Rubripirellula amarantea: one gene and its partner. The protein of the gene in region 1 interacts with the protein of each later gene in a pairwise test. Links are inferred from orthologs where the notes say so. Each region holds a gene or a part of one and is shown in the gene's direction. Other genes may lie near its edges.

Evidence for each region.
Region 2: the proteins of Pla22_RS11995 (region 1) and ileS interact in binary tests that used the Escherichia coli proteins (3 or more experiments, as listed by UniProt). The link is inferred for Rubripirellula amarantea from one-to-one orthologs.

The regions. Positions count from the first base shown.
Region 1 is NZ_SJPI01000001.1:3,262,865-3,277,137, forward strand. What follows is about bases 3,752-6,531. They hold Pla22_RS11995 (D-ribose ABC transporter substrate-binding protein), read left to right. Parts: upstream 3,752-4,530; coding sequence 4,531-5,532; downstream 5,533-6,531. Other genes in these bases: Pla22_RS11985 (zinc-dependent alcohol dehydrogenase), read left to right, coding at 3,752-3,890; rbsD (D-ribose pyranase), read left to right, coding at 4,068-4,475; Pla22_RS12000 (DUF2291 domain-containing protein), read left to right, coding at 5,529-6,185; Pla22_RS12005 (sugar ABC transporter ATP-binding protein), read left to right, coding at 6,182-6,531. Also shown: Pla22_RS11975 (DUF1593 domain-containing protein), read left to right, coding at 1-1,297; Pla22_RS11980 (helix-turn-helix domain-containing protein), read right to left, coding at 1,437-2,387; more of Pla22_RS11985, read left to right, coding at 2,685-3,751; more of Pla22_RS12005, read left to right, coding at 6,532-7,717; Pla22_RS12010 (ABC transporter permease), read left to right, coding at 7,711-8,682; rbsK (ribokinase), read left to right, coding at 8,684-9,631; Pla22_RS12020 (DUF1593 domain-containing protein), read left to right, coding at 9,756-11,102; Pla22_RS12025 (DUF1593 domain-containing protein), read right to left, coding at 11,134-12,138; Pla22_RS12030 (alpha-N-arabinofuranosidase), read right to left, coding at 12,235-13,911; Pla22_RS12035 (DUF1501 domain-containing protein), read right to left, coding at 14,082-14,273. UniProt on the Escherichia coli protein: Part of the ABC transporter complex RbsABC involved in ribose import. Binds ribose. Also serves as the primary chemoreceptor for chemotaxis.
Region 2 is NZ_SJPI01000002.1:195,322-210,784, reverse strand. Bases 6,234-10,203 are described here. They hold ileS (isoleucine--tRNA ligase), read left to right. Parts: upstream 6,234-6,541; coding sequence 6,542-10,003; downstream 10,004-10,203. Other genes in these bases: purN (phosphoribosylglycinamide formyltransferase), read left to right, coding at 10,003-10,203; Pla22_RS14265 (hypothetical protein), read right to left, coding at 6,234-6,348. In the rest of the region: sdhB (succinate dehydrogenase iron-sulfur subunit), read left to right, coding at 1-271; Pla22_RS14290 (response regulator), read right to left, coding at 426-905; Pla22_RS14285 (hypothetical protein), read right to left, coding at 902-1,441; Pla22_RS14280 (glycosyltransferase family 2 protein), read right to left, coding at 1,657-2,412; Pla22_RS14275 (rhomboid family intramembrane serine protease), read left to right, coding at 4,079-4,843; Pla22_RS14270 (serine/threonine protein kinase), read left to right, coding at 4,920-6,059; more of Pla22_RS14265, read right to left, coding at 6,115-6,233; more of purN, read left to right, coding at 10,204-10,584; Pla22_RS14250 (CerR family C-terminal domain-containing protein), read left to right, coding at 10,695-11,363; Pla22_RS14245 (HlyD family efflux transporter periplasmic adaptor subunit), read left to right, coding at 11,382-13,343; Pla22_RS14240 (efflux RND transporter permease subunit), read left to right, coding at 13,343-15,463. UniProt on the Escherichia coli protein: Catalyzes the attachment of isoleucine to tRNA(Ile). As IleRS can inadvertently accommodate and process structurally similar amino acids such as valine, to avoid such errors it has two additional distinct tRNA(Ile)-dependent editing activities.

The DNA.
Region 1 (14,273 bases):
GTTGTATTCGAACGATTTGCAAATTGAGGGACTGATCGGATCGACCGGCATTTGGAAGCTGTCGGATCCGGCGACGCACGTGATTCACGAGTGCATCGATGCTTATGGCAAAGTGCATAAAAATTTGCTTTTGCATGATGCGAGCTACCCGAAGGCCGAAGATCTGCATCGAATTACGGTGACAGGCAACCGTGGGTATGGAATGAGTTCGGTAGGCTTTCGCCCATCGCAGGGGTCTCGATTGATCGTCCAAGCCGTCGACAAAGACGACGATCGACCGGTGTGGCTATTAGCTTGGGGCGGAGCCAACACAATCGCTCAAGCGATTTGGACCGTCCAGCATGAGCGTACACCCGAAGAGTTAGCACGCTTTCTAAAAAAGATTCGCATCTACGACTTGGCCGCGCAGGACGACGCCGGTGCGTGGATGGCGAAAACGTTCCCCGATCTGTTGATCGTAAGAAACGTCGCGATGTTTAAGGGAATGTCTCAGCGATTTAACTCTGATTCTTGGGAACATACGCGAGGAGGCGACGAATCCGTCTCGACGCGGCAATGGGTGAAGGAAAACATTCAAGAAAACCACGGGCCCTTAGGAACGGTGTATCCCGACGCACTTCACATATGGGAAGGCGATACGCCCACCTACTTTCATCTGTTGCCGATCGGCTTGAATGATCCCGAAAAACCGTGGCAGGGTGGTTGGGGCGGAATGTTCTCGCGAGAGAAACAGAAGAACGTCAACATCGTGGCACAGGAATACGCTGGTGCGGATTGTTCGCACGGTTGCTTTGTCAACGAAACGCCATACCTCGATTATTGGATGCACGCGGACGCGGCAGATCGTTGGGCCTACAACGGCAAGGAATACGACAACGCGTGGTGTTCGATCTTTCGCTGGCGCACGGATTTCCAGAATGACTTTGCGGCACGGATGGATTGGTGCGTCAATGATTTTCAAAACGCAAACCATCCGCCGCTACCCGTTTTGAATGACAATTCTAGCACCCAGGTGAAGTATCAGACGGTCCTCCCTGGTGAAGTAGTAACCCTTGATGCGAGCGGTTCGAGTGATCCCGATGGTGATCAACTCCATTATCAATGGTGGGTCTACGAGAGGGCGGGAACCTACGAAGGAGTCGTTTCGATCAACCAAAGTGAGACTGCAACCGCCCAACTTTCGATTCCTGCGGATGCAGCGGGCAAGGAGATTCACGCGATCTTGACCTTGCGAGACGATGGGCAACCTTCGCTAACCCGTTACCGACGACTTGTGTTGAATTGTTCGCAAGAATGATCAAACCCAACCGTGTTGGCGACAATCGTCCAAGCAACAGACGATGAGTTGCCAAACCATTCGTCGATGAACGGATGGTTCGCGGAACATTCAATCTAGGCACCAAGCAATCCGGGCACCAAGCAAGAAACCCGAGCCATCAACGGTTGCTTGCTCGACACTCTTTGCGGAAACTTCTTGGTGTGGTGCCCGTCAATTCTTTGAAAGCTCGGTTGAACCGGCTTAGGGAATCGAATCCGGAATCGAAGGCAACGTTCACAATCTGTTCATCGCTGGTGATCAACAATCGCTGCGCCTCGGCGATGCGATGTCGAGTGATCAACGTATTGAGCGTTGTTCCGAAAGTTCTTCGAAACAGATTTGCGGCGTAGTCAGGATGCAGGTTGACGGATTCCGCAATTTCCTTGATCGGCAATCGTGATCGATAGTGACGTGCGATATAGCAGGCCATCAATTCGGCCTTTTCAAGGTTGGGCGACGCACGATTCAGTTTCTGTTCATCGTCCAATACCGAGATGGCACGCCGAGGATGGTGAGCGCGAGCCAAGCGTAGCAAACGAGCTTTCAGCTCAAGCAGTACGATCTCTTTCAATTCGTCGGTACCACTACGCAAATCGCGATGCCACTGCTGAAACAGGGTCTCGTCGACATGCGAAACGGTTTCGTCGGTATCGGCCGCGATGACGTTTCCGATGATTAGTTGCGTTTGCAGTTTCTCGGGAAGCCCCCACTGCAAAAATCGTCCGAACGGAACGGTGATCACGTAGTAGTGCGTGACATCACGGAACTCGACGATCTGATGCGGTACGGCGGCCCAAAAAAGTGTTACCGTACGAGGTTCGACCGTGACTCGACTGCCACCGATTAAATAGGTCAGCGATCCCTCCGCAAGAAAGTTAATCTCAATCTCATCGTGGCGATCGGGCCGCTGCATCCGTTTGGGTTCCCAAACTTCGCATGTGAAGCCATACGGCGAGAACTCTGGTCGGTCCGTGTCAAAGTGCAACATGGCCTCAGGATAGTACAGGTTAGCCTCGTTTTCGATGGTGTTTGGGCTTAAATCAAGGTCTGGCGGAGCCTTATCGGCCACAGATTGCGTCCAGGCACGAAAATCACCGGACGTTCGATATTCCGAGCTACCTCGGAATAGTGTCAGTTTAAGACGTTTTCGAGGGAGATAAGGCTGATTCCAGTTGCCATAATCGGCGTATTAGGGTGTGGATTCTGTGGTTCGCATGCGAAGCGGGGCCGGATATGACGGGTTCGCTCGATGCCAGCGTCGTCCAGTCGTCCTAATCACAAGCCAAAGTTAAGGGCCAGAAGTCACGGGTCCGGCACTTCTCAATCGTTCGGTTTTCACCAGCACTATCAGCACTAGAGGATGGTCATGTCACAAGTATTGGACTCGCAAAACACCCAGCAGGTATCGGCAACCAAGCCGGAAACAGTGCGCGCGGTTGCGATGACGTCGCCCGGCCAAACGGAGATGCGAACGTATCCGTATCCGACGATGGACCACGATTCGGCAATTTTAAAGGTGGACATGGCGGGCATCTGCGGAACTGACCGTCACATTTACAAAGGCGAAGCAACGCAGTTACGTGGTAAGTCGATCTTTCCTTACGTCGGTGGACACGAGGTGATAGGAACGATCGTCGAAATTGGCGATAACGCCGCAACCACGATGGACTACGACAAGCAAACGCTGAAGGTTGGCGATCGAGTCGCTCTCGCTGTCGAAGTGAATTGCGGTCACTGTTACTACTGTCGCAAACACTACAACAACACGACCTGCTTGAACCAGTTGCAAGCCTACGGGTTGCACCCGAACTGCGATACGAAGCCCTACCTTCGCGGTGGTTTTGCGGAATACATGTACATTCGACCCGGGACGCACTTGTTTAAGGTTCCCGAGGTCATGTCGACTGACGTCGCCGTGTTTGTGGAAGAGATGGCCGTCGCGTTTCATGCTCTCGGTCGGGCGGCCGGGCCGTTTGCACCAGTGAATGAAGGATTTGGACCTGGAATGTCAGTCGCCGTTCTCGGCAATGGTCCACTTGGAATTTTGCACGGGATCATGGCGAGCATTCATGGTGCGGGATTGCGTATCGCGACTGACCTATCGGACTTGAGGCTGGCGAAGGCGAAGGGGCTTTACGCCGACGTGACGATCAATGCAGCTCAGGTTTCGATGGACGATCGCATCGCTCAAGTTCAGGAGATGACTGAAGGAGTCGGTCCGGACTTGGTGATCGAATCCGCTGGCGAACCCGAGGCATTTATCGAGGCTTTGCGTATGGTTCGTAAGGGCGGTACGGTGATCGAAGTTGGCAACTGGGTTGACCTAGGGAAGCCCGTGGCACTCGATGTGATGCGGCACATCAGTTCTAAGAATCTTCACATTCACTCAGTGTTTCACTGCGGAACCGATTGGCGTCCCGTGCTTAATATTCTTCATCAGCAATCCAATCGCTACGACTTCGCATCCTTGATCACTCACCGATTTAGCTTGGACGAATTGGTCGACCAGTTTGGAACCGTCACCAACTTCGATGAATGCTGTAAGATCGAAGTCTTGCCTCACAAGAAATAGTACGGTCCGTTTCCGTTAATGCTTGGCAACATACTTCGTTGCCGCTGCATTCAATAGCCAAGACTCATGCGATGTCGCGGTGCGGATTACGATGGCTCGTGTTCAATGCGTTTCACTCAACAAGGTTGACTCCATGATTTTCGTCATTCAGGAACGATCGTTGGCGTTGCGTGCACGATGAAACGCAATCGATTACTTAATAGCGAACTGAGCTACGAGATTAGCCGGATTGGGCACACGGCATCGATCACATTGTGCGATGCTGGATTGCCCATTCCTTCGGGAGTGAAACGAATTGATCTCGCGATTGAGAATGGTTACCCAACGTTCCTTCGCACGCTCGACGCAATACTGTCGGAAATGATGGTCGAGGAGATTGTGATCGCCAAAGAGATTCACGACCATAATCAATCAATCTACGACCAAATGATCCAAATTTTCGAAACACATTCGATGAACCCCAAGTTGACGGAAGTCTCGCACGAGGCATTCAAGAAATTGACCAGCGACAGCGAGGCGATCGTGCGTACTGGCGAGTGTACTCCTTACGCGAATGTCATACTGAAATCAGGCGTTGTGTTTTAACGCACTTTCGCGGCCACCTTATCTAGTGATTATTGTGATGAATCCAATCGAGGTTATGAATCGAATCAACCGACGGCTAGCCATAAAACTGGTTTGCACACTGGCGATTGTTTTGACGGGGTGTGGCATCACGGGGTGCAGCAAGCAGGCCAGCACAAGCAAATCAACGGATCAGGATACGACGGCAGTTAAGAAGGTTGCGGTTATCGTTTCAACTTTGAACAACCCTTGGTTTGTGGTCCTGGCGGAATCAGCCAAGGAAAATGCTGAGGCGTTGGGATACGACACCGTCATCTTTGATTCGCAGAATGACCCTTCCAAGGAAACCGCTCACTTCGACAACGTGATCGCGTCGGGATATTCCGCGGTTTTGTTCAATCCAACTGATGCCGATGGATCGATTGCAAATGTACGTCGAGCCAAAGAAGGGGGCGTACCTGTGTTTTGCATGGATCGCGAAATCAACACCACCGATGCTGCGGTCTCGCAAATTTTGTCGGACAACTTTTCCGGTTGCGTTGAGATCGGTCGCCATTTCGTGAAGACGGTGGGTGAAGAGGGAACGTACGTTGAGCTGTTGGGGCTGGTGGGTGATAACAACACGCGAAGTCGGTCCGATGGATTCCACAGTGTCGTCGATCGATACCCCGGACTAAAAATGGTGGCTCAGCAAAGCGCCGATTTTGACCGTGCGAAGGCACTCGAAGTTATGGAAACGATCTTGCAAGCCAATCCGGATATCGACGCGGTCTTCTGCGGCAATGACGCCATGGCGATGGGCGCCTATCAGGCGTTGTTGGCTTCCGGGAAAGACCAACAGGTCAAGATCTATGGTTTTGACGGCGCGGACGACGTGGTCAACATGATCAAAGAGGGCAAGATCGTTGCGACGGGAATGCAGTTTCCCAAGCTGATGGCCAAGGCTGCTGCAGAGTACGCGGATAAGTATCTTAAAGGTGATCACGAGTTGCCGCAGAAGGTGCCTGTTTCGGTCGAGCTTGTCCATCAAGGCAATGTCGACAAGTTTGGCGACCACGGCCAAAGGGATTCGGAGTGAACTTGGTCAAGCGAAAATGGTGGTTCGTTAGTGCAATCGTGGCTGGATCGGTCGTCGTGCTGTGCTATTGGCCGCTCTTTCATGTCGTATCGTTGGAACAAGCCGACAAGGACTTGGCTGACAAAAAGCAGGCTAGTTTTGAACCGGTGGCGTTCGTGGAAACGTTCTGGTCAAAGCAATTGATTCCGGGCGCCGATCGCGCTGTCGACGTATCCGAACTGATGGAAGCGATCCGCAAAGATCGGCAGGCTGCACGCAGAGAGTTCGGTCGAAGCGTGGGGCTAAGTTCTACCTATTACTACTTTGTCAGCGGCACCGGACGTGTCATCGACCATAGCTCAAATTCCATCGGGATAGCACTTGATGACAATGCTGCGGAAGTTCAAGTGTCGCTAGAAACAGGACCTGTGTTCGGGAATGCGGTTCGTGATGGGACGGCGTTGTTAGATGTGAACGATTTCACCAATTCGCAAGACTTCAATGCGGTATCGTCAGAAATCAATCGCCGAATCGAAGCGGACGTGTTGCCCGAGTTGCGTGAGCAATCACAACCTGGTGCGATGATCCGCTTCGTTGGTTGTGCCCAGATTTCAGACGAGGACACCGACCTGAATCCGTTGCGAGTTGTTCCGATCATCGGGGAGACGCCATGACGGAAGTAAGTGAGATCGTTCTTCAGGCCCGACAGATTTCGAAGTCGTTCCCCGGTGTCAAAGCACTCGACGCCGTTGATCTAACCTTGCGTGCTGGACGATTGACAGCGCTGCTTGGAGAGAACGGTGCTGGTAAATCAACGTTGATGAACATTCTTGCCGGTGTTCAGACTCCCGATAGTGGCGAATTGATTCTAGGTGGTAGTCCGGTTGCATTAACGAGTCCACGTCACGCGCTCGATCTCGGCATCGCCATGATTCACCAGGAACTCAGCCTTGTTCCTGACCTGACCGTTGCCGAGAACATCTTCCTGGGACGCGAACCGCGATTGTTTGATGCGTTGATCGATTACCAAACGATGAACCGTCGTGCTGCAGAATGGCTGAAGCTATTGGAACTCGATGTCCTGCCAACAACCGTTGTGGGACGATTGCGAGTGGGCCAACAACAGTTAGTCGAGATTGCTCGCGCGATGGCCGGCGATGTTCGCATTCTGATCATGGACGAACCCACGTCGGCTATCACCGAGCATGAAACGGAAGTGCTATTTCGTTGCATCAACGATCTGAAGCGACAAAACGTAGCCGTCGTTTATATCACTCATCGACTGGAAGAGCTTTCGCGAATCGCCGACGACGTCGCGGTGATGCGTGACGGTTGCATGATGGGTACCGCGGAACTGGGGGCGATCAGCCAAGAACAAATGGTCCACATGATGGCTGGTCGAGAATTGAAAGCCTCGGTTAGGACTTCGCATGCGTTGGGTGACGATGTGTTGCGAGTCGAAAGTGTTTCGCTGCCCCATCCCACACGTCCGGCGGATTTTCTGGTGCGCGACGTTAGCTTTCGTGTCCGTAAAGGCGAAGTGCTAGGGATATTTGGATTGATGGGGGCTGGCCGCACCGAACTGCTTGAATGCATTTTTGGTTTACACGATGGCGTGGCGACCGGTGATGTTTATGTCAACGATCGCCACGTTGAAATCCGATCGCCGCGGGACGCCATACGCAGCGGCATCGCGCTCGTTCCTGAGGATCGCAAACGAGACGGACTGGTTTTGTCGATGACCGTCGCGGAAAACGCTAGCCTGGCTAGTCTTGCCCAGGCCGAGCGGTATGGACTGCTCAATCGCCGAGCGGAACACGAACATGTGCAACGCTATGTCAAACGGTTCCGTGTGAAGTCGCCTTCACTACGTGAGTGCATCGTAAACCTGAGCGGTGGAAACCAGCAGAAAGTGATCCTCGCGAAGTGGCTTGCGACCGGACCGACAGTCCTGATGCTCGATGAGCCCACACGCGGTATCGACGTTCAGGCAAAGTCTGAAATCTACACCTTGATCAATGAACTAACCGCCGAAGGACTCGCCGTGGTGATCGTATCGTCTGAGTTACCCGAAGTGATGGCGGTTTCCGATCGCATCGTTGTATTGTGCGAAGGTAGGGAAACAGCCGAACTTGACCGAAAGCATGCGACGGATGAACAGATCTTGAGTGCTGCCTTGCCGCGAGGAGCAGCCATTCCATGCTAAAGGTTGATCGTGGCCACATTGCGAAGTTCCAGTCGCTCATCGCGCTAGCCGTGATGCTAGTCGGAATGAGTCTATTGTCTGAAAGTTTTTTGACCACGGAAAATGGACTGAACATTCTTCGCCAGATATCGGTGAACCTCTGTCTTTCGATCGGAATGACGCTGATCATTTTAGCTGGCGGAATTGACCTGTCGGTAGGAGCAGTGCTTGCTCTTTCCGGCGCGGTGGCGGCGGGCTTACTCAAAAACGGGCTCCGACTTGACTTTTTAGGTGTGCAATTGCAGTTCACCGTTTTCGGTTCGATCGTTGCTGGCTTGCTTGCCGGTGCCGCAGCAGGTCTGTTCAACGGAGTCGCAATCACCCGGTTCAAGTTGCCGCCCTTCGTCGCGACGCTCGGGATGTTCAGTATTGCTCGCGGTTTGACGATGTTGTGGACGGGAGGTTTTCCGGTCACGGGACTAGGTCCAACATTTGGCATCATTGGTACGGGCGTGTTCTTAAAAGTTCCCGTTCCCGTTTGGATTACTGCGGCGTTGGTGGGTGCGTTCGTATTGCTAACAAGGATGACACGATTCGGCAGACATCTTTATGCCGTCGGTGGCAACGAGCGAGCGGCATTGTTGACGGGGCTTCCGGTGACGGGTATCAAGATCGCCGTTTACTCGATTGGCGGATTGCTTTCCGCAGTTGCGGGACTGATCGTGACGTCGCGGCTCGATTCGGCGCAGCCCAACGCTGGTTTGGGTTATGAACTCGATTCAATTGCTGCGGTGGTGATTGGTGGAACTTCGCTATCGGGCGGTCGCGGAAGTGTAATGGGGACCGTGATCGGATGCCTAATCATTGGCGTTCTTAATAACGGTCTATTCTTGCTGAATGTTTCTCCGTTCTGGCAACAAGTTGTCAAAGGATTTGTAATCTTGGCCGCCGTAGCGATCGACAGAATGAGTCAACCGGAAAGGTAGCATGACTGAACACTCGACCTCTCAACGAAGAATCTGCGTCGTTGGTTCTGCCAACATTGATCTGACGTTTCGCACGTCGCGTTTTCCGGAGCCCGGTGAAACGATCACCGGCCGATCGTTGCATCAAGGCATGGGCGGCAAAGGGGCTAATCAAGCGGTCGTTGCGGCGCGACTTGGGGCACAGGTTTCCTTCGTGGCTAGAGTTGGCAACGACAGTTTTGGAACGCAAGCCATTGAGGCATATCAAGCGGACGGAATTGATACGTCATTCATCCGTCGTTCCGAGAACCAGCCGACCGGAACGGCAGCCATCTTGGTTGACGATCATGCGGAAAATTGCATCGTGGTGGTCGCGGGGGCAAATGCCGAGCTTAGTTCCGAAGATATCGTCGCCGCCTCGACGGTCATCGAAAGTTCCAACGTCTTACTGTGTCAATTGGAAACCCCGGTGGAAGCTGCGACGGAGGCGTTTCGATTGGCTCGTGCGGCAAACGTTTTGACGGTACTGACTCCTGCGCCGGCCGAACATGTTACCGGTGAATTGCTAAACCTTTGCGACGTATGCGTGCTCAACAAAACTGAGATCGAGTTATTGGTTGACCAGTCAGTTAATACGGAAGCCGAGGCCGTTCTCGCCGCCGAGTTGCTTCGCAAGCGTGGCGTCAACCGGGTCGCTTTGACGTTGGGAAGCGACGGTGTGGTGATTCAGGACGAACAGGGATCAATGTTCATTCCTGCTACGACGGTTCGGGCAGTCGATAGCACTGGCGCGGGCGACGCGTTCACCGGGGCACTTGCTGTTTCGCTTGCTAGCGGACTCAGTCTTGCCGATGCTGCTCGTCGCGCTGGAATCGTGGCGGCCATCTCGGTTACTAGACTCGGCACTCAAACGTCCTTTCCCACTGTTGAGGAAGTCGCCGACTGGAACACGAAAGAGGCAATGCAATGAGACTAGCCATGAAACATTTTAAGGTCAGCATGCGTCCCTAGACGATTGTGCCGACGATGCACCAATATTTTCGCTCCTACTTCGCAGCACCTTTACCCTCCCGATCGACCTACAAGCCAACGCCATGAACCGACAACTCTCTTTTATCGCCTCTGCTTTCGTCATCGTCGCTGGCATTGTGCCGCTCGTGCGAGCAGACAATTCATCGACGGTCTCTGACAAGCCTCGGATAATCACCACCACCGACCTTGGTGCGGACCCGGATGACGAACAATCCCTTGTCCGCTTGTTGGTGAGCGCCAACGAATTTGAAATGGAGGGGCTAATCGTTGCGACGGGGTGTTGGAAAAAGTCGCAAGCCGACACGAAGATGCTCGACAAAATCGTCGATGCCTACGGTGAGTGCGTTGACAATTTGAGAGTCCACGCAGAGGGTTACCCTTCGCTGGAGTATCTGCGATCGATTTCCGTGATGGGGCAAACCGGCTACGGTATGAGTGACGTCGGCGAAGGAAAAGATAGTCCCGGTTCTGACATGATTATCGCGTCGGTTGACAAGGACGATCCGCGTCCGGTTTGGGTTGGTTGCTGGGGAGGCGCGAACAACGTCGCACAGGCAATTTGGAAAGTGCGGGCGACTCGAACGCAAGCAGAACTCGAGTCTTTCCTGTCGAAAATGCGCGTGTTTGATATTCTCGGCCAAGACGATGCGGGAGCTTGGATTGCGAAGAACTTTCCCGACCTTTTCTATATCCGCGCAACCGGGGTTTATGGTTGGCAGCCATCGGATGAAAACCTCGACAATCACATCCAAAACCATGGTCCGCTCGGGGCGGTTTATCCCGATCGCAAGTGGGCGACCGAAGGGGATACTCCGGCCTTCATGCACGTATACCCCAACGGTTTGAACGATCCTGATAAGGTAGACCAGGGTGGCTGGGGCGGTCGGTTTAGTACGACCAAGATAGCCGGGATACGCAGCATGAAGCCAGTCACCAATGAAGGCGACTTCGATCCTTATTTGATGTATGGCAATACGTCCGAAGGAAGCAAGGCAATTAAACGCTGGAGCGACGCCTACGACAACGACTTCGCTGCTCGCATGGATTGGACCATCACCAGCCAACGATCGGACGCGAATCATCATCCCATTGCCGTTTTGAATGGTGACAGGACACGCCGCGTGTTGGACATCTCGGCCACTCCGGGAGGCACCGTGGATCTCAACGCCGATGGATCGAGCGACCCTGATAACGATGCATTGACATATGCATGGTCGTTCTACGAAGAGCCCAGTTCCTACGACGGCGAAGTGAAAATTCAGGGCGATTCGGACTTGTCTGCAAGCGTGGCTATCCCGTCCGCCGCGGCGGGTAAGACCTTACACATCATTTTGGAAGTCCACGACGACGGGGAACCTCGTTTGTACGCGTATCGTCGTGTGATCATCCAAGTTGAGGCTGCGAAGTAAAGCTAGCTGCGTAAGCTGGCCGAAACCGGTTCTACTTCAACGCATTCATTCTTGCTTTCCAGTCGCGAAGATAGTCATGACGCCAGCGATTGACTGTCTTCGCTCCGTCACGATTATTTTCGCGAAGCTCCGCCTTAGGGCTGTCGGTCCAGTAATGCGGACCGTGTTCGGTTGCAAAGAACGAGCCACCCCAGTGTTCGCCGGTCGGATCCTCCGGTGGACCCTTCAGCAGATAAAGCAGTGACGGCGTGTCCCCCATTTTGATGTCGCGTTTCTTGTTCCAAAACAGTTCGCCCAGCGCCCCGTGGTTTCGAACGTTGCGTTTGACGAATTCGAGATTGCCCCATTCGCCGTCCTGTTTGCCGCCCATGTACATTCCCCGAAATGTCGTGTTACTTTCGATCCACCAAAGGTCAGTGTGCCTGTTAAACAGGAAGTCTCGAGCGGCTTGGTCGTGTCGAGTGTTCCAGGAACCGATCGAGTACACGCGAAGCTTGTCCTTGATCGAAGGATCATCGTGGACGGCTTGAGCAACATCGGTGATGCTGCCCCAAACAAGAATCCAAAGCGGACGGTCGTCGTTTGCTTTTGCTCGCTGGACGATCAACCGTGAACCGTTGGTTGGTTGACTCCAGCCTTTCGCAGGCGCAGCTTCGATGGCACCTTGGACGGCGATGTCACGCAGTGCTTGAGGTGTGGGGTATTGGTTACCCGAGTTTCGTTGCAGGCGAGGAAAGTCAGCTTCGTAGGCATCAATGACCTCAGCGATATGCTTCACGCGGCCCTCATGAGGCGGTGACGAAATGATCCCTTCGAGGTCGAGCACGTCCGCGTAAAGCAACAGGTGGACTAGCGATTGGAAGTCGTCTGGGTCCGATCCGCCAATGTCCGTCGAAACAATCACTCGCGGGTGATCGCCCGCCAACGCTCCCTCACCCGTTGCCACGTTGCCTTGGTCGGCGCTCGCGGTTGGTTGGTAAACGAATCCAATGAAAAGCACAAAGCAGGACAATATGCGAGCAAGGGTAAAAAGCATGTTTGATTTCAAAGGGACAAGGCGGGACGCCAAAGGCTCAGTTTGGGAGCTAGCTTTCTCTGTTCCAAGACGATCTTTTCGGCGGGCGCAACGTTGTTACTTCGAATGAGTTGCGGACACCGTCGAAACACTGGCCGGAGGAAGCAAGAACTGTACCGTGTTGCCGACAGTTTTTAAATTCGAAATGGATCGAGGTTGAACGGCATCCGGAGTGTCGAACGTATTGTGGCCATCTAGTCGATCGGAGCGTAGTACTCGCCCATTCACATGGTCGAGGCTGTTTCCGGCGTAAGTGATTTCAACAGGGTACGCATCGGTCGGTGACGTGTTCACCAGCGATACGGTAATCGTCCCATCGGTCGCAAGCGATGCCGAGGCGGATACCGCGTCGATCGAGTTGATCCAAGGCTTGCCTGGTTGTGCGTCTGCTTTAAAGCTTGAAGGGGGATTAAGCGGTGGCGCTTCGGCGCTATCGCACGTGTAGATAGGGCTTTCGAAAGTCAATGGAATATGGCTGGAGCCCTGATGAACTTTGTACATCTCAAAGACGTGATACGTCGGGGTCAGTAAGATCTCGTCGTCGCGTGTCAGGATCATTGCCTGCAACACATTGACGACTTGCGCGATGTTGCCCATCGTGATGCGATCCGCATGTTCGTGGAAGATATGAAGGAACAGTGCAGCGGAAACGGCGTCGCGTATCGAGTTTTGTTGGTACAAGGCAGACGGCGTGTCAGTCCCCGGGTCATACCATGTGCCCCATTCATCAACGTACAGATCAAGACGCTTGTCAGGATCCGATTCGTCGAGGATAGCGATGTAATCCTCGATCAATTCCTTCACTTGATAGGTCTGCTGCATGACAGAGAACCATTCCGATTCAGGAAAATTCAATGCGGATCCTTTGACGTTCCAATCGGAATTGGGGAGCACGTAATAGTGCATGCTGAACGCGTCCGCGTGCTCGTGAGCGTTGCCCACGAGTGTCTTCATGAACGGCAAATCACGGCCACTAGGTCCGTTGGCGACTTTAGTGATGCGGTTGCCGCTGAAGTCGCGAACGTAGGTGGCGTAGCGGCGATACAAATCCGAATAGTACTCGGCGGTCATGTTCCCACCGCATCCCCAATTTTCGTTTCCCACACCGAAGTATTTGACTCGCCAAGGCTTCTCTCGACCATTCTTGCGACGCAACTGCGCGAGTTCGCTTTGCGAATCGCTTGTCATGTACTCGACCCATTCTCGCATTTCTTCGACGGTACCTGATCCCACGTTGCCAGCCACGTAGGCTTCGCAGTCAAGGAGTTCGCAAAGATCCAGGAACTCGTGGGTGCCAAACGCGTTCGTCTCTTCGCCACCCCAGTAGATATTCAAGGTGCGTGGTCGTTGATCTCGCTGGCCGATTCCATCTCGCCAGTGGTAGTCGTCAGCGAAGCAACCGCCAGGCCAGCGTAGTACAGGGACTTTTAGCTGTTTCAGAGCTTCAAGTACGTCTTTTCGATAGCCGCGAACGTTAGGTAAATTCGATTCAGGACCCACCCACAAACCGCCGTAAATGCATCCCCCTAAATGTTCGGCGAACTGTCCGTAAATCTCTGGTGCAATGGTGTGGTCGGTTTGTGAAGGATCCACCGTGATCTTAATCTGGCATAGGGCGGGAGTCGCAGTGAGAAAAGACAGACAGCCCAGTAATAGATAACGCAGGGTTCGCATCGGTTCGCATTGGGAATAGGGTTCAGGAATGGCGAGCACGTTTAGACGTCGCGGCCACATGTCGAGGTCACATTCAGTGGCCACATGTCGCGGTCGAATTTCGTGGGCAGGTGGCAAGCGATGGTTGCATCAGCCTTTGATCAAGTCATCTGACGACATCAACACTTTCCGCCTGTTATCCGTGGTGCTTGCCAGTCCGCCGTGGCGGGGAATGGCAAAACTCGGCGAAATCAAGCAATCACGTCGTTGATCACTTTGGCCGGTAATACACCCGTGAGCTTTTGATCGAGACCCTGGAAGGGATACGAGAATTTGTTGTGGTCGATGCCCAGTAATCTTTGCATCGTTGCGTGGAAGTCGCGCACGTGGACGGGGTTCTGGGCGGCCGTGTACCCAACGTCATCTGTTTCACCGTAGCTATA
Region 2 (15,463 bases), on another replicon or contig:
ATTTGAAGCTCGCAAGCTAGCCGAGTTCGACAAAGACTTCGTTGGCCCGCACGCAATTTCGCAAGCGATGTTGTTCAACAATCACCCAACCGGCAAGTCGCTTGCCGGTGAACGCTTAGAAGCCCTGATGGGTCCCGGCGGAATTGCAGCCTGCGGCAACGCTCAGAATTGCGTTGCGGTTTGCCCGAAGGAAATCCCGTTGACGACTTCGATCGCAAGAGCAGGCCGAGCCACGACGGTCCAAGCGATCAAGAAATGGTTCGAGAAGTAGGTCGCATCGGTACAGGTTCGCGGTGACGCCCAGTCAGTGACGCCCAGTTGGCGAATCTTGACGTTGATAGGCAAGGCGATGTCCAGACGACGTCGCCTGAAATGGAACAGTCCGAAGATCAGTGCCAGGTATAACTGGCACGATCGCGATTGGCCTAAGCGCCAGCAAGAACGGGCGTCGTGTGCACCATCAATCGCTTGTGATCTCGTATCACTCGCATGAAGTCAGCTTCACGAACTGGCTTGTTCATGAAGTCCGATACGCACAGATCTTGGCACTGCACACGTAGGTTGGCATCGTTCGACGCGGTAAGCACGACCGTTGTGATGCGAGGCAAATCAAAGTCAGCCTCTTGAGCCTCGCTTAGAAACTGCAAGACGTCCAGACCGGTGCCGTCGGGTAACATCATGTCGAGCAGCAGCAGGTCGGGACGCGGTGCTCTCGCAAAGATGCCTTCCTGACGTAGGAAAGAGATCGCTTCTGAAACGCTACGCACGAGCGTCAGACGATGGTGCACTTGGCTGCGACGAACGGCATAGATCGTCACGCGTGCGTCCGTCCAGCCATCCTCGACCAATAGAATTTCCATTGGCTTGATGGCGTGCTCACCAATCAGAGAGTGATCATGTTTCATCGGGGATACCTGGTTGCAAGTTTTAAAGCCAAGGACGTTTGTTCGATCAGAACATTTTCACTTCGTTCATGAGCCGCCAATTGCGATTCGAACATTGCAGCGGATTGAATCAATTCACGCAGGCCGTTCTGTTCGACACCGCGGTACTGCAGTTCCTCGGCTTGTTCTGCCAATTCGGTCAACTGCAGGTAAAGCAGGCGATGTTCGCGTTGGGCCCTCTCGGCTAGTTCACCTAGTCGGACACCCTTGATTTGATGCTCGCTCGGTTCAGCCAGCGTAATGTAGCCGTAGGATTCTTCAAGCGAGAATTGCAAGGCCGCCGCATCGCGCAGGTCGTCGAGCGTACGTGATAGGCTTCGGCAAACCTGGAGCGGTTCTCCGTGGCAATCGCAGACCACCGGTAAGCGTCGAAACGCATTCCAGTACGCCGGGTTACTATCCTTGATCTCTTGTAAGAACGCCGGGTTCACCGAGAGCAGGGAAGGCGAAGACGAGACCGCGTTTACAGTCGTCGTTGGACTAGCAAGGGCAGACATAACGGAAGCTCCTCCATGTGGTTTCCATCCATGTTGAATCGCAAACCATGATTAGCTCGCAAGAGAAAAGAAGGGCTCCGCCTAACACTGCCAGCATAACGCTCTCTTGAGTGCAAAGTCAAGAATTTTGCAGCAAAGTAGAAACACTGCGGCTAGCGTCACCGATGAACAAATGAGAACCAATTGCGTGCTGGCGACGATTTTATCTTCGTAAATTACCGCTTCAGCAGTCCGTACTTTGCGATACAACGCAGCGCACTGACGCCATCGCGCCAGCCGATTTTTTTCCCCTCGTCGTACCAACGATGATGGTAGCGAATGGGTCGCTCGGTAAACTCCAAACCGGCCCGTACCCATCGTGCTGTCAATTCGATTTCGATACCAAACCGAGACTCCTTAAGGTCGTCCAAGATCGCCATAAAATGCGCGCGTCGCGTCATCTTGTAGCACGTCTCGACATCACTCAAACGGATCCCAATCGCCAAACTCGAAAGCAACGTGATGAAGTTGTTGACCGCTTGGTGCCACCAGGGCGACAACGATCGGTCGCAATGCCCGTAACGAGTCCCGTAAGCCACATCGGCTTCTCCGCTAAGGATAGGCTGCAAGAGGAATCGAAAGTCCGAAGGATCGTACTCGCGGTCTGCGTCCTGAATAACGATCACGTCGCCCGTCGCCACTCGGACTCCCGTTTGAATCGCTGCGCCCTTGCCTTGATTAACGGCGTGGTGGCGGACCACAACATCCGGCTCGTTATCAAACTGATCTACAGCATCACCGGTTCCATCACTACTGCCATCATCGACTAAGATGATTTGCATGGGCAGTCCCGTTTGTCGCAGGACCTCAACAACGCTGGCGATTGTTTTGCACTCGTTATAAACGGGCACGATCACGCTCAGGCAGAAGCCCTCAGGAAGCTTGTAGATTGCTAATTGACGACAAGCATCGGCACCCAGCAACGCGTTCATTTCATCGACGTACGAATCGCTCCATAAGCGTCTGGGATCGTGAGTGTTGATGATAGAAACCCTTTGCCAGAGAGTGGCGAACCGCGATGAGGACGAACTGCGAAAAGAACAGCACAGCGGCATTCTACCAAAGCAGCATCGCTGCGTCAGAGTCGGCCCGTAACGGCATTACTCACTGGCACGACTCATATCAGCCCCCTTGATGAAGACTAAGCTAGCGATCGACGCAGCAAGCGATGATCAACGCTGGAACCACGAACGCTGGTCGCACCGCTGCACATGTGATGAGTGAAGGGCATTGAGTGGAAGGCGTTGAGCAAATAGCGATGATTGAACGTTGATGGCTTAACGTCGATGAGCGGTCGACGATGAGCGATCGACAAGTGAAAGTCCGCGTACGCGAATTAAGTTGATAGCACCGTGCATTGTTGCGAGACGAAGCCTTGTATTTCTTAACGCAAAGAAAGCAAAATTCATTCGTTCTCGGGGTTGACGTTTTCACGTGAATGTGCCGCAGCAATGGCGTGAATGTCGATGCCCAAACAACGCAAACATTTTTTTCTGATCTATCACATCGCGATTCGTTAGCTTTCGATGAATTGCTGAAATTGAATTTACTTTCTTCACCAAGATTGTTGTTGACATTCGCAGGCGGCAACGCCAAATTCTTGCAGCCTCATTGAAGCAATGGTTGCTGTTCACCAACGGCAGCGAGTTGCATTTTTTTTCGACGGAGAAGTTTGCTATGAGTTATCCGAATTCAACTGCGTTTCATGTTCGAATCGGAAACCCTCAGATCAACCCCATCAACCATCCGTCAGACTCTCCGCCGCTATGACGTCAAGCTGATTCACTCAGCCTGCTCGCGGTGTCTTACCGAACGCTTCGGTGACTCACTTTGCCAACTCAAACGATGAACGGCTCGTCAACGACTCTTCATCACCATCGGTTGGCCACCTTGTTCTCTGATCAGTTGTCATGATCGCTGATGTTAAGTCATCGATCTATTGAACCAGATTTCAAGCTCTTAACGATTCACAATCAAATTGGAACGCGACTTCCAATTTGCGACGGACATTGCGATGTCCTCATCAAACCAAGGACCACTCGAATGATTCGATGGTTCGCGGAGACTCGCAAAGATTGCGATGACTTATTTTTACATCGGTGCGCTCGAGGATCGAGCAACAGGTCTTAGGACCTGAGCGAATGGACTCGCCGCCTGTTTTTTGCTTCATCGTGCCGATTGCTTAGCAGCCGGTACGTCGGGCGATTGACTCAATATCAGGAGAGAGATTGAGCCAGTCGCTTGGCAATAACGAATTGTCGGGAACGCAGGACGCTGACCCGACTTTTTTTATGCGCCCACAGTTTGATCGCTGGCTGACTCATTCGCCAATCGCCGCACCCTCTTCGCCTGATCGCGGTTTGCCCGCACTTCCCTTGATTGCAGTTCGCCGGCTCTTCCTTTGATTGCGGTTCGCCGGCTCTTCGCGGGGTTTCGGTTCGCCGGATTGGACATCGTTTTGAAAGCTTCCTTTTCAGAGCTTGTGACTTGCACGACGTCACACGGTTGCCCCAAAGCCGTGTACGATGCGTCGCGAGAGTTTCACTCATTAAGTGATTCCGATTCGCTCTCACTCAATACTTCGCGCGCACGTCCTCTATGATTCCGCTTCAAGACAGCATCCCGAGTCGCCGCACTCCGTTTGTCAATTATGCCGTGATCGCAATTTGCTCGGTCGCGTTCCTGTTTCAACTGTCGGATCCCACCGGATCGATTGCCGAACAATACGGGATGGTGCCGGTGCGGTTGTCTAACGAAGACGCGCCCACGGTCATTCAGCAAGAAGTCATCGTGCAGACCAACCGAGGCCTTGAACGGCAGATCGCCACTAAGACGATTGCACCTTCGGCCGTGGCACCTTGGTTAACCGTGTTGACCTGTATGTTCTTGCACGGCGGGTGGATGCACTTTCTAGGCAACATGTGGTTCTTATATATCTTTGGCGACAACGTCGAAGATCGGCTGGGACACATCGGTTACGCGGTCGTGTACTTAGCCACCGGCATCGCGGCCGGCTTGACGCATTTCTACACCAACATGAATAGCGTCGTCCCGACCATCGGTGCCAGCGGAGCAATCGCGGGGGTGATGGGTGCCTATGCTTGGCTTTACCCGCATGCCAAAGTCAAAGCCATCCTGCCGATTCCAATCTTGATTCAGGTATTTGTTTTGCCCGCACCGGTCTTTCTAGGCATTTGGTTCGTGCTGCAAACGTACAATGGCATCTCGGCTTCCGCCTCTGGACAGGCTGGCGGAGTAGCATGGTGGGCCCATATCGGCGGATTTGTCGCCGGTGCGGGTGCGGCCTTGCTGATTGGCCGAGCTCATTTGGGAAATGAGGATGTTGGTACGCGACGGTTTTGACGCGTCTTAAATTAGACTAGATTATTTGCCACGGAAAATTACTCGCTCTGGGTTTCAGGAAGAGACACGTACCTTGATGCAATCCACCACACGCTACGAACCGAATCCGACGATATCCTATGGCGGGTCGTCCAAGAATGCTTCGGCGGACCCTAAGCTTTTGGCGAGCTACGAAATGCTCACCAAAGACCATAAGGTGAGTTGGACTGGCCATCACCATATGCTTCGCTTGCTTGGCCGAGGTGGTCAGGGCGAGGTTTACTTGACGGAGTACCGCGGTACCGACGGCTTCACCGTTCCCGTGGCGATGAAAGTCTTCTCGCCGGAACGCTACGCGGGAGCGGCGGCCTACAACGAAGCGATGAAACGCGTCGCAAGCATTGCTGCGAAGGTCGCGTTGATTCAACACGACAACCTGCTTGACGTTCAAAACTTCATCGAGCGAAATCGAATTCGCATCATGATGATGGAATGGGTCGATGGCTATGACCTTCGCAAGTTGATGTCGCCTCATTGCCTATCGATGCTTGATGGCCGAGTCGATGCGGCTCGCTGGGAATACATCAACGAAGTGATTTTGACCGCGGGAACAACTCAGTCGCGTTTCAAAGCGGGCGTTGCGGTTGCCATTGTCCGAGAAGTCCTAGCGGCACTCGCTTCGTTGCACCGCGAGGGCATCGTTCATGGCGACATCAAGCCCGCCAACATCATGCTCAAACGCAGCGGCCACACCAAGCTGATTGACATGGGGTCTGCGATCGAAGTTGCGAACCCTCCCCGGGAACGCGAATGCACACCGATGTATGCGGCGCCTGAAGTGCTAGAAAACCGGTTGGCGACACCGCGAAGTGACATCGCTAGTGCTGGTTACGTGTTGGTCGAGATGCTGAGTGGGATGAATCCGTTTGTTTCCAATGCAAAGCTTCGTGATCTGTTGATCGCAAAACGCGAACTCCCCAGTCGACTCACGGAACTGCTGCCCGAAGAGGTCCTGGTCAACGAGCTGTTGATGAAGTTCATCCACCAAATGATTTCACCCGATCCCAATCGCCGATTCCCTGATGGTGAAGCGGCCGAGCATGTTGAAGGCGGCGCGGCTGAGTTCCACCGCCAACTGGTTCTCGGCGACATGGCGACCGAGTACGACAACGACATCCGATTGTGGCTCGAAGAACTGCGGTTGATGGAAACCGAACTCGACGATTTCGATGTCTGAGTTTGAAAAGCTCTTGGCCGCGACAGTTTCGTAGCCAACATCTAGTAGCCAGCATCTAAGCGCCCGCGGCCCTGGCGGTTGTGACCACTGGGCGGGCTGGCTTGCTTCGACGCCCCCTGGGTTGAGCTCGCTGGTTGCGAGGGCCGGGCACGGTGAACGTCATGGGCACGGTGAACGTCATGGGCACGGTGAACTTCATGGGCACGGTGAACTTCATAGGCACGGCGAACGTCATGGCTACCGCGAGTGTCATGGGTACCGCGAAATCTCGCACGAACGAGTTTGGCACGGATTGTTCGTTTCGGGCGATACGAGCTACTTTTGGTTCAGCGTGAACCGTTTTGGCTCCGCGCGAACCAACGGCCCCGGCGTGGCTTCTCAGATTAGCCGGCCTACGGCGATTGGCCGCTGCGCTCTACAATCACGCGTTCGTGATTGACCGTCCTCGCCTTCCTATTTGCCACGCTAGCGCCACGACCACCATGCCCGCATCGGCCAGCCCCCTTCGTGCCCCTTCCGGTAGCCCCAGTTTTCCTAAACTCGAAGAGGAAATCCTAAAATTCTGGGACGAGAATGAAATCTACCAAGCGTCGCTGCAACGGCGCGCCGATGGGCCCTCGTTCGTGTTTTACGAAGGCCCGCCGACGGCCAACGGCATGCCGCACCCCGGCCATTGCCTGACCCGCAGCATCAAGGACGTGTTTCCTCGTTACAAAACGATGAAGGGCTACCGATGCGAGCGCAAGGCCGGATGGGACACGCACGGATTACCCGTCGAAGTCGAAGTCGGTAAGGAGCTCGGGATTCACAGCAAAGAAGAAATCGAAGCTTACGGCATCGAACCCTTCATTCAAAAATGCCAGGCAAGTGTTTGGCGATACATGCAGCAGTGGCAAACGCTGACTCGCCGACTGGGCTTTTGGGTGGATTTGGACGATGCCTACGTCACCTACCACCAAAGCTACGTCGAATCCGTTTGGTGGTCCCTAAAGACACTGTTCGATCAAGGGTTGCTGTACCAGGGTCACAAGATCGTGTGGTGGTGGGCTCAAGGTGGGACGGCGTTATCCGCTGGTGAAGTCGGCCAAGGCTATCGAGAAGTCGCCGACCCAAGTGTGTATGTGCTGTTTCCTTTAGTTGACCACCCCGGTCGCTCACTTGTGGTTTGGACCACCACCCCTTGGACGTTGCCGAGCAACATGTACGCGGCCGTGCATCCGAGCAAGATCGACTATGCCGTCTGCAAAGATCCCGAAACCGACCAAGAGCTGGTGATGGCGTCGGCCCTGGTGGAAACCATTTCAGCGAAGCTCAAACGTGAACTGGAAGTTGTCGAAACGATCAGCGGCGAGTCCCTAATCGGACAACGCTACACGCCACCGTTTGATAACTACGTCAAAGCCACTGGCGACCCAAGCGGCAAGCTGGTCGAGGGTGGCGAAGCATCCAAGTACTGGCGGATCGTTGCGGCTGACTTTGTCACTACGGAATCGGGTAGCGGCATCGTTCACCAGGCTCCTGCGTTTGGTGAGGTCGACTACGACGTGCTGATCGAGGAGCAAAAGCGATTTGTTGATGGCGATGCTCCCGAACTACTTTGCGCAGTCGGTCCCGATGGAAAGTTCACCGATGAGTTCGCGTCCATGAAGGGCGTCTGGGTGAAAGACGCCGACAAGCCGATCTCGCGTGAGCTCAAAGAATCCGGTCGACTGTTGTTGCTCGAACAATACCTGCACGAATACCCGTTTTGTTGGCGAGCCGATCAAGACCCGCTCATCCAGTATCCTCGTCGCAGTTGGTTCATTCGGACAACTGAGTTCAAGGACGAAATGCTTGCCAACAACGCCAAGATTGGCTGGCAGCCCGATCACATCAAAGATGGCCGCTTCGGTAACTTCCTGGAATCAAACGTTGATTGGGCTTTGTCTCGCGAACGTTTCTGGGGCACGCCGCTTCCCATTTGGACCTGCAGCGAAACGGGCAAGCAGGAAGCCATTTCTTGTTATGACGAACTGCTCGCCAAACCCGGCATCCAAGGAACCGAAGTTTGGGCGAAGGCGAAAGCCGCTAATCCCGAACTGGTTGACGACCTGCGTGTTCACAAACCATACATCGACGAAGTCACCTATGATTCGCCGTTCGCTCCGGGCGCACGAATGAACCGCGTTACCGAAGTCATCGATTGCTGGTACGACAGCGGCGCGATGCCGTTCGCTCAGTGGGGTTACCCGCATCAAAATGCCGATCGGTTCGAGGACCAATTCCCAGCCGACTTCATCAGCGAAGCCTTGGATCAAACCCGCGGTTGGTTCTACAGCCAACTTGCGATCAGCACGATGTTGTTCGGCAAGAAGGGAACCAGCAAGAAAGAGCTTGGGGTTGTCGCCGACTACCCGCACCCATTTCGTAATTGCATCGTGCTCGGCCTGATGTTGTCTCAATGGTACGAAGCAGAAGACGGCACGATGGTGTTGTCCGAAGAGGAACAGGCGAAGCATCCCGGCAAGAAGTTCAAACGACTTGTTGGCAAGATGTCAAAGAGCCTTCGCAACTATCGCAGCCCAGACGAAATCTTTGATCGCTATGGTGCTGATGCTCTGCGTTGGTACTTCTTTGCCAACCAGCCGCCATGGAGCTCGATCATCTATGCCGAACAGTCCATTAAAGATTCGATCCCCGAGTTCTTGTTGCGACTTTGGAACGTTTACAGCTTCTTGACGATCTACGCCGAGATCGATGGCTTTGACCCGACCACGGCAACCGGGGCGGATGAAAATTTATCGCCTGAATCACTCGCATCGTCGCCTCAATATCGCGACGCGTCCGAGCGTAGCGAGATTGATCGTTGGATCCTTTCCGAACTAAGCTCCACCGTTGCCGTTGTTACCGAACGTATGGATGCGTTGGATAACTACAACGCTTGTAAAGCGATCACGAGTTTGGTCGACGGACTTAGCAATTGGTACGTACGGCGATCGCGCGATCGCTTCTGGGCTAAGGAAACGGATTCCCAAGACAAGCTCGACGCTTACTGGACACTCTACGAAACGTTGATCGAAGTTTCCAAATTGATCGCGCCGTTTGTTCCGTTCTTGTCCGAAACCCTATGGAAAAGCCTGTCGGAACCGTTCGGCGACAAGGTGCTTAAGAGCGTTCACCTTTGCGATTATCCGGTATCGGATCCTACGCGAATCGACCCGACACTTTCGGCGTCGATGAATGTGCTTCGCGAAATTGCTTCGCTTGGCCGGGCGGCGCGGGCGGAAGCAAAATTGAAGGTTCGCTTGCCGTTGTCTCGCGTGGAAGTGGTGCTTACCGATGACACTCATGTGGATTGGCTCAGGCAACACGATGCGTTGGTACGCGAAGAACTGAATGTCAAAGCTGTCGAGTACACCACCGAGGGCGATGAATACGTGAAGTACTTGGTGGTGCCGAACTTCAAACGACTTGGCCCCAAGGTTGGCAAGAACATTCCAGCGGTGAAGAAGGCATTGGCCGACGCCGATGGGAACGCTCTCTTGCAATCGATGCAAAAAGACGGCAGCGTCACGATCGAGTTGCCAGATGGGCCGATTGTTCTGGACGATCAGGACATCGAAGTACGTTTGCAAGCTCGCGAAGGTTGGGCAGCCGCGCAAGGTTTGAAGTGCGTCGTCGTGCTCAATACCGAAGTCACCGATGAACTTCGCCGCGAAGGCATCGCCAAAGACATCATTCGCACCGTTCAAAATCAACGCAAGGCAATCGAATGCGAATACCTTGACCGTATTGAGATTGGTGTCTCGACCAGCGACGACGAAGTGTCCGCAGCGGTCAACGAACACAATGAAATGATCGCTAACGAAACGCTGGCGAACTCCGTTTCACTTGCAGTCATCGAATCGGTAGACGCCATTGAAGCGGAATACGGTCATGTGTACGTCAAGCGAGTGGTGAACTGATGTCGAAAGCACATCTGCCCATCGCAGTGTTCTTAAGCGGCAGCGGTCGAACACTGGCGAACCTGATTCACCATCGCGATAAGCACGATTTGCCCATCGACATCAAACTGGTCATCAGCAGTAGCGGTACCGTCAAAGGCCTGAACGTTGCCCGAGAAGCAAAGATCCCAACGCTGGTTGTTCGCAAGTCCGAGCATCGCGATCCGTATGAGTACTCACACGCGATGTTCGATCCTTGCGCCGGATCAGGCGCCGAATTGGTCGTGATGGCAGGCTTCCTAAAACACGTTCTGATCCCGAAGGCATTTGAGCGGAAAGTCATCAACATCCACCCTTCGCTATTACCGGCGTTCGGTGGCGAAGGAATGTACGGCCATCGTGTCCACCAAGCCGTAATCGACCGCGGGGTCCAGGTCAGTGGTTGTACCGTTCATTATGTCGACAACGAATACGACAACGGCCCGATCGTGTTGCAAAAGAGCTGTCGTGTCGAGCAAACGGATACCGCGGACACGCTCGCCGCACGCGTTTTTGAACTGGAGTGCGAAGCTCTTCCCGAAGCGATACGCAAACTTGCGTAAAACGGCTGACTTGACAAATCGGCCAATTCAAACGATTGTTTTAAACAACTGTTTAAACCGTTTTCAAAGGGCAATGCATGACCAGCCCGGCTTCCCAGCCTACCCCTCCCGTGAGCGACACAGCGGTCACGGAGTCCGATTTTGATACCCGTACTCGCTTGCTAGAAGCCGCGGGGCCCGTCTTTGCGTCATCTGGTTACGACCGAGCGACCGTACGAGAAATCTGCGCGGCGGCCGACGGCGTCAACATTGCCTCGGTGGGATACTACTTTGGTGACAAGATGGGGCTCTATCGCGAAGTGATCCGGGGAATCCGAGATTCCCGCGAACGTCGATTTCCGACACCTCAATCAGAATTGTCTGATCCCACCGAAGTTCTTCGAGCCATCGTGCGCACCCTGTTGTCACGCATTCTCGCTGATGACCCAACGGGTTGGGAGTCGCAGTTGATGATGCGAGAGATGCAAAATCCAACCCCGGTCTTTGACGAATTGATCCGTGAATTTTTTCAGCCACTTTTTCAAAGGCTCAAACGTTCGTTGCATGACCTCACCACCGAGGCCGTCGACGAACATGTGATCGACCAATTAGCGCTGAGCGTGGTGGGCCAGTGCGTCTATCACAAGTTCGGCGCCAAAGTGATTGAGATTTTGATCCCAGCGACTGAACGGAAGAAGCACTTCAGCATCGAAACCTTGGTCGAGCATATATCAGCGGTGACACTTTCGGCGCTGGCTCACACTAAAAGTCACGGCGTAGTCGCCCCACCTCAACTATAAACTTTTCTTTTGAAATCTATGTCTAATCCTCCTCCCGCTTCGAGCGTCCGCGAAGTCGATGAATCGGACAAGCTGCCCACGATCGATATCAAAACCGATAGCAATCGATTCAAACGCGGCTCAAGAGGCTCGACTCTATTCGTCAACGTCGTCGTTCCTTTGCTATTGCTGGGCGTGGCCGCGGCGGCGGTGTGGGCGTTGGGAACCGTTGAACCGGAAAAACGTCCGCCACTTGATGTCACGCGGACGGGCCGAATGAAAGCGCTTGCGCCGGTGCGAGTCGAGCGTTTGATGTCGCTAGAAGAAACCGGCGCTAAGCTCAACTTGGACGTCGATGGAACGGTCATACCTTACCGCGAAGCTCGCGTGGCGGCCGAAGTCGCGGGTCGAGTCGTGTTTAAATCGGAGAAGTGTGAAACGGGTCAGTACGTCCAAGAGGGCGAATTGCTGATGAAAATTGACGCCACCGATTACGAACTGCAAGTCGAAGAACTCACGCGTCAAAAAGAACAAGCCTATCAGTCGTTGAAAGAACTCGACCAGGAAATGGCCAACGCGCAGCGTCTTATTGAAGTTGCCAAAGACGACATCCGCCTACAGCAACGAGAGTTCAAACGTCAACAATCGTTGCCACCTGGATTTGGCACGGCCGCTGACTTGGAACAAGCCGAAAAGTCAGTGCTGACGGCAACCCAAACGTTGATCAGCCAAGAAAATCAACTCGACTTGCTCAAACAGCGACGTACGCGACTGGAAGCATCGGAGCGACTGGCTCAGATTCAACTACGCGGCGCAGAGGTGAATCTTGAGCGAACGCAAATCCGAGCTCCGATTGAAGGTGTGATCGCGGCCGAAGAAGCCGACTTGAATACATTTGTTGCCCGCGGAACGACCTTGGTGGTGATCGACGACACATCCAAAGTGGAAGTAGCGTCGAGTTTGCGAATGGACCAGCTCTATTGGATCCTTGACCAAAAGGGCACATCGGTTGACGAGGCGGCTCGCGGTTACGAGTTGCCTGAAACGCCAGCGGTCATCGAATACGAATTGTCCGGACGTGATGGCGTGATCTACCGTTGGAACGGCAAACTGCTGTCCTACAACGGCATTGGGCTGGACTCTGAAACTCGCACCGTTCCCGTGCGAGTGGTGGTTGATAAGCCGCGACAAACGATTGGCAAAGATGGGAAAGAGCGTTTCGATCCGTCAGCACCCGCGTTGGTTCGCGGCATGTACGTTCAAGTCAAATTGTTCATCGATCCCAAAACGCCGTTGGTAGTGATTCCCGCTCAGGCAATGCAACCTGGTAATCGTGTCTACCACTTCACTCCGGACGAATCGGTCCTGCAACCGCCAACCAAGTCGGTCAGCGATACGGGTGCGAAAGACGCGAGCGTTCAAGACACCACGGCCGAAGCTACTACGACCGAAGACACCACTGCCGAAGCTGATAACGATGAGGGCGCGACCGATGCTTCGGACCTGACCGAGGAAACGATCGCCGAGTCGGAGGATGGTTTTGTCGCCAGCGAATGGGTGGCAGGCCGGGTCCAGGTGGAATCAGGAGTGACTCCGGTGGATTCCTTGTCGATAGCCAACTTAAAACTGATCGCCGAAAACAAGCCAACGTTCTTTGCTCCTGAAGTTGGTGGCGAGGATCGGCTTTGGGTTTGCGAGGTCACCGGAGACAATTTGAAGCCCGGTGCGATGGTTGTCGTTTCGCCAATCGGAACCGTGGACGGCGAATTCCTGCCCGCGCGAGCTCAATTGAAACAAGACGAAGCGGCAACGACGAATCAAGACAACGCAGTTCAGGTGCAAGGAAATTCGCGAACGCGGGACGATCAAGAATCCGATTCGATCAACGAAAATTCAACGACCATTCAATCTAAAATTGCCACTGTCGCTACCAAGCTGGTTCAAGCTCAAGCCCTTGTGAGCCCGCCTGTCGATTCTGCTGATGACGGGGAGAACCACTGATGAAACAAGCCGTATCATGGGCGATCACCAACGCTCCCGGAATGAATGTGTTGATGCTGGCGCTAATGTTGATGGGCGGATTTTCGCTCTACAACATGCGTCGCGAGGTCTTTCCTGCTTTCGAGCTCGAAATCGTAATGGTGACGGTGCCGTACCCCGGCGCGACTCCTAAAGACAGTGAAGAAGCTATCTGCCAAAAGATCGAAGAAGCGATTCGCAGCATCGATGGCATTAAGAAAGTTACGTCGATCGCTCGCGAAGGTTCCGGTTATGTGTTGGCGGAACTGCGCAGCGATGTCAAAGACGTCCAGAAAGTGATGAGCGAGATCGACCGCGAGGTCAATCGTATTCCTAGCTTTCCCGCCCTTGCCGAAGATCCGCAGATTCAGCAAATCACCTTTCGTGAGGCAGCCATACGCGTTGGCGTCGTTGGGCCGAACGAGCGCACTGAATCATCGGAATTACGCCTTCGAGAAGTTGCCGAGAGCGTTCGGGACGACCTGCTGACGTTGCCGTCGGTTTCGTCGGCTTCGATCATGGGATCGCGGCCGTATCAAATCGACGTTGAAATTCCCGAGGCGACACTGCGCAGTTATGGCTTGTCCCTTGATCAAGTCGCCAACTTAATTCGAGCTCAAAACATCGAATTGCCCGGCGGACAACTCAAAGCGGAAGGCCAAGAGATCCTATTGAGGGCCAAAAACAAAGGCCGCGTTGGCGAAGAAATCCAAAAGTTGCCCTTGGTCACTCAATCCGGTGGCGTGGTTTTGACAGTCGGCGATCTGGGCGAAGTCAAAGACGAATTCCAAGACATCACGGCGGTGGGTGAGATCAACGGCGAACCCGCCATGGTGGTGAATGTCGACCGCACCAAATCCGAAGACTTGCTCGCCATGGTCAAGCAAGTGCGTGAGTACGTCGCTGAAACAACGCTACCGCCGGGATACCGTTTCGAAGTTTGGGGCGACACAAGCACGGAAGTGCGCGGACGTTTGAATCTGTTGCTTCGAAACGGCACGCAAGGTTTGATTCTGGTGTTCTTGGTGCTGACGTTGTTCTTGGAAATGCGTCTCGCGTTTTGGGTCGCTCTGGGAATTCCGATCTCGATTCTGGGAGCCGGTGTCTTCCTGGCGTGGGGAAATCAGACGCTGAACATGCTCAGCTTGTTTTCGTTCTTGGTGGCCCTCGGCATTGTCGTCGACGATGCAATCGTGATTGGCGAGAACATTTATTCGCACATACAAATGGGCAAGTCCCTGCGGCAAGCTGCGATCGACGGAACGGTCGAAGTGATGGGCAGTGTCGCGGCTTCGGTGACAACCACCGTGATCGCCTTTTCCCCCATGTTCTTTGTGTCGGGGGTGATGGGCAAATTCATGGCGGTGATTCCGTTCGCGGTTATCGCGATGCTGGTGATCTCGCTCTGGGAAAGCATTTTTGTGCTGCCCACGCACTTAGCTCATAAGCACACCGGGTTCTTTCGTATGATCTCGGTGCTGACCTATCCGGTGCGTCCGTTTGCAATCGCACTTCATTGGGCTTCTGATCGCGCCAGTTTGGGGTTGGACTGGATCGTTAATCGTGTTTATACGCCGGCCTTGAAGTTCTCACTGAAACATCCACCAATTCCGATCGCAATGGCGATTGCGATGTTCATCTTCACGTTCGGGTTGATACGTGGTGGAGTTGTTCCGTCGATCTTGTTTCCGAAGACGGACAACAACAACCTGCAAGCCACCATTTCGTTTCCAGACGGAACTCCGGCTATCGAAACCGATCGTGCTACGCGCCGAATCGAAGAAGCGATTCGCAAGATCAGCAAGCAGGTTGCCAAAAAACGTTCAGAAGAGACGGGTATTTCACCCGAGGAAACGTATCAGTTCGAAGGACTGCAAGGCGATGGCCCCGTCCGTTTAACCTATCGCGACCTTGGGACGATCACGAACACGCAGAACGCTGCTGGCGGTGGCGGAAGCGGTTCTCACGTGGGTCAAGTGTTTGTCGAACTGTTTGACACCGAAGTCCGCAATGTCCATAGCGACGACTTGATCTCTGCATGGCGAAAAGAAGTGGGTGAAATCCCCGGCGCCGAGCGAATCACCTTTGGAACCATCGGCGTT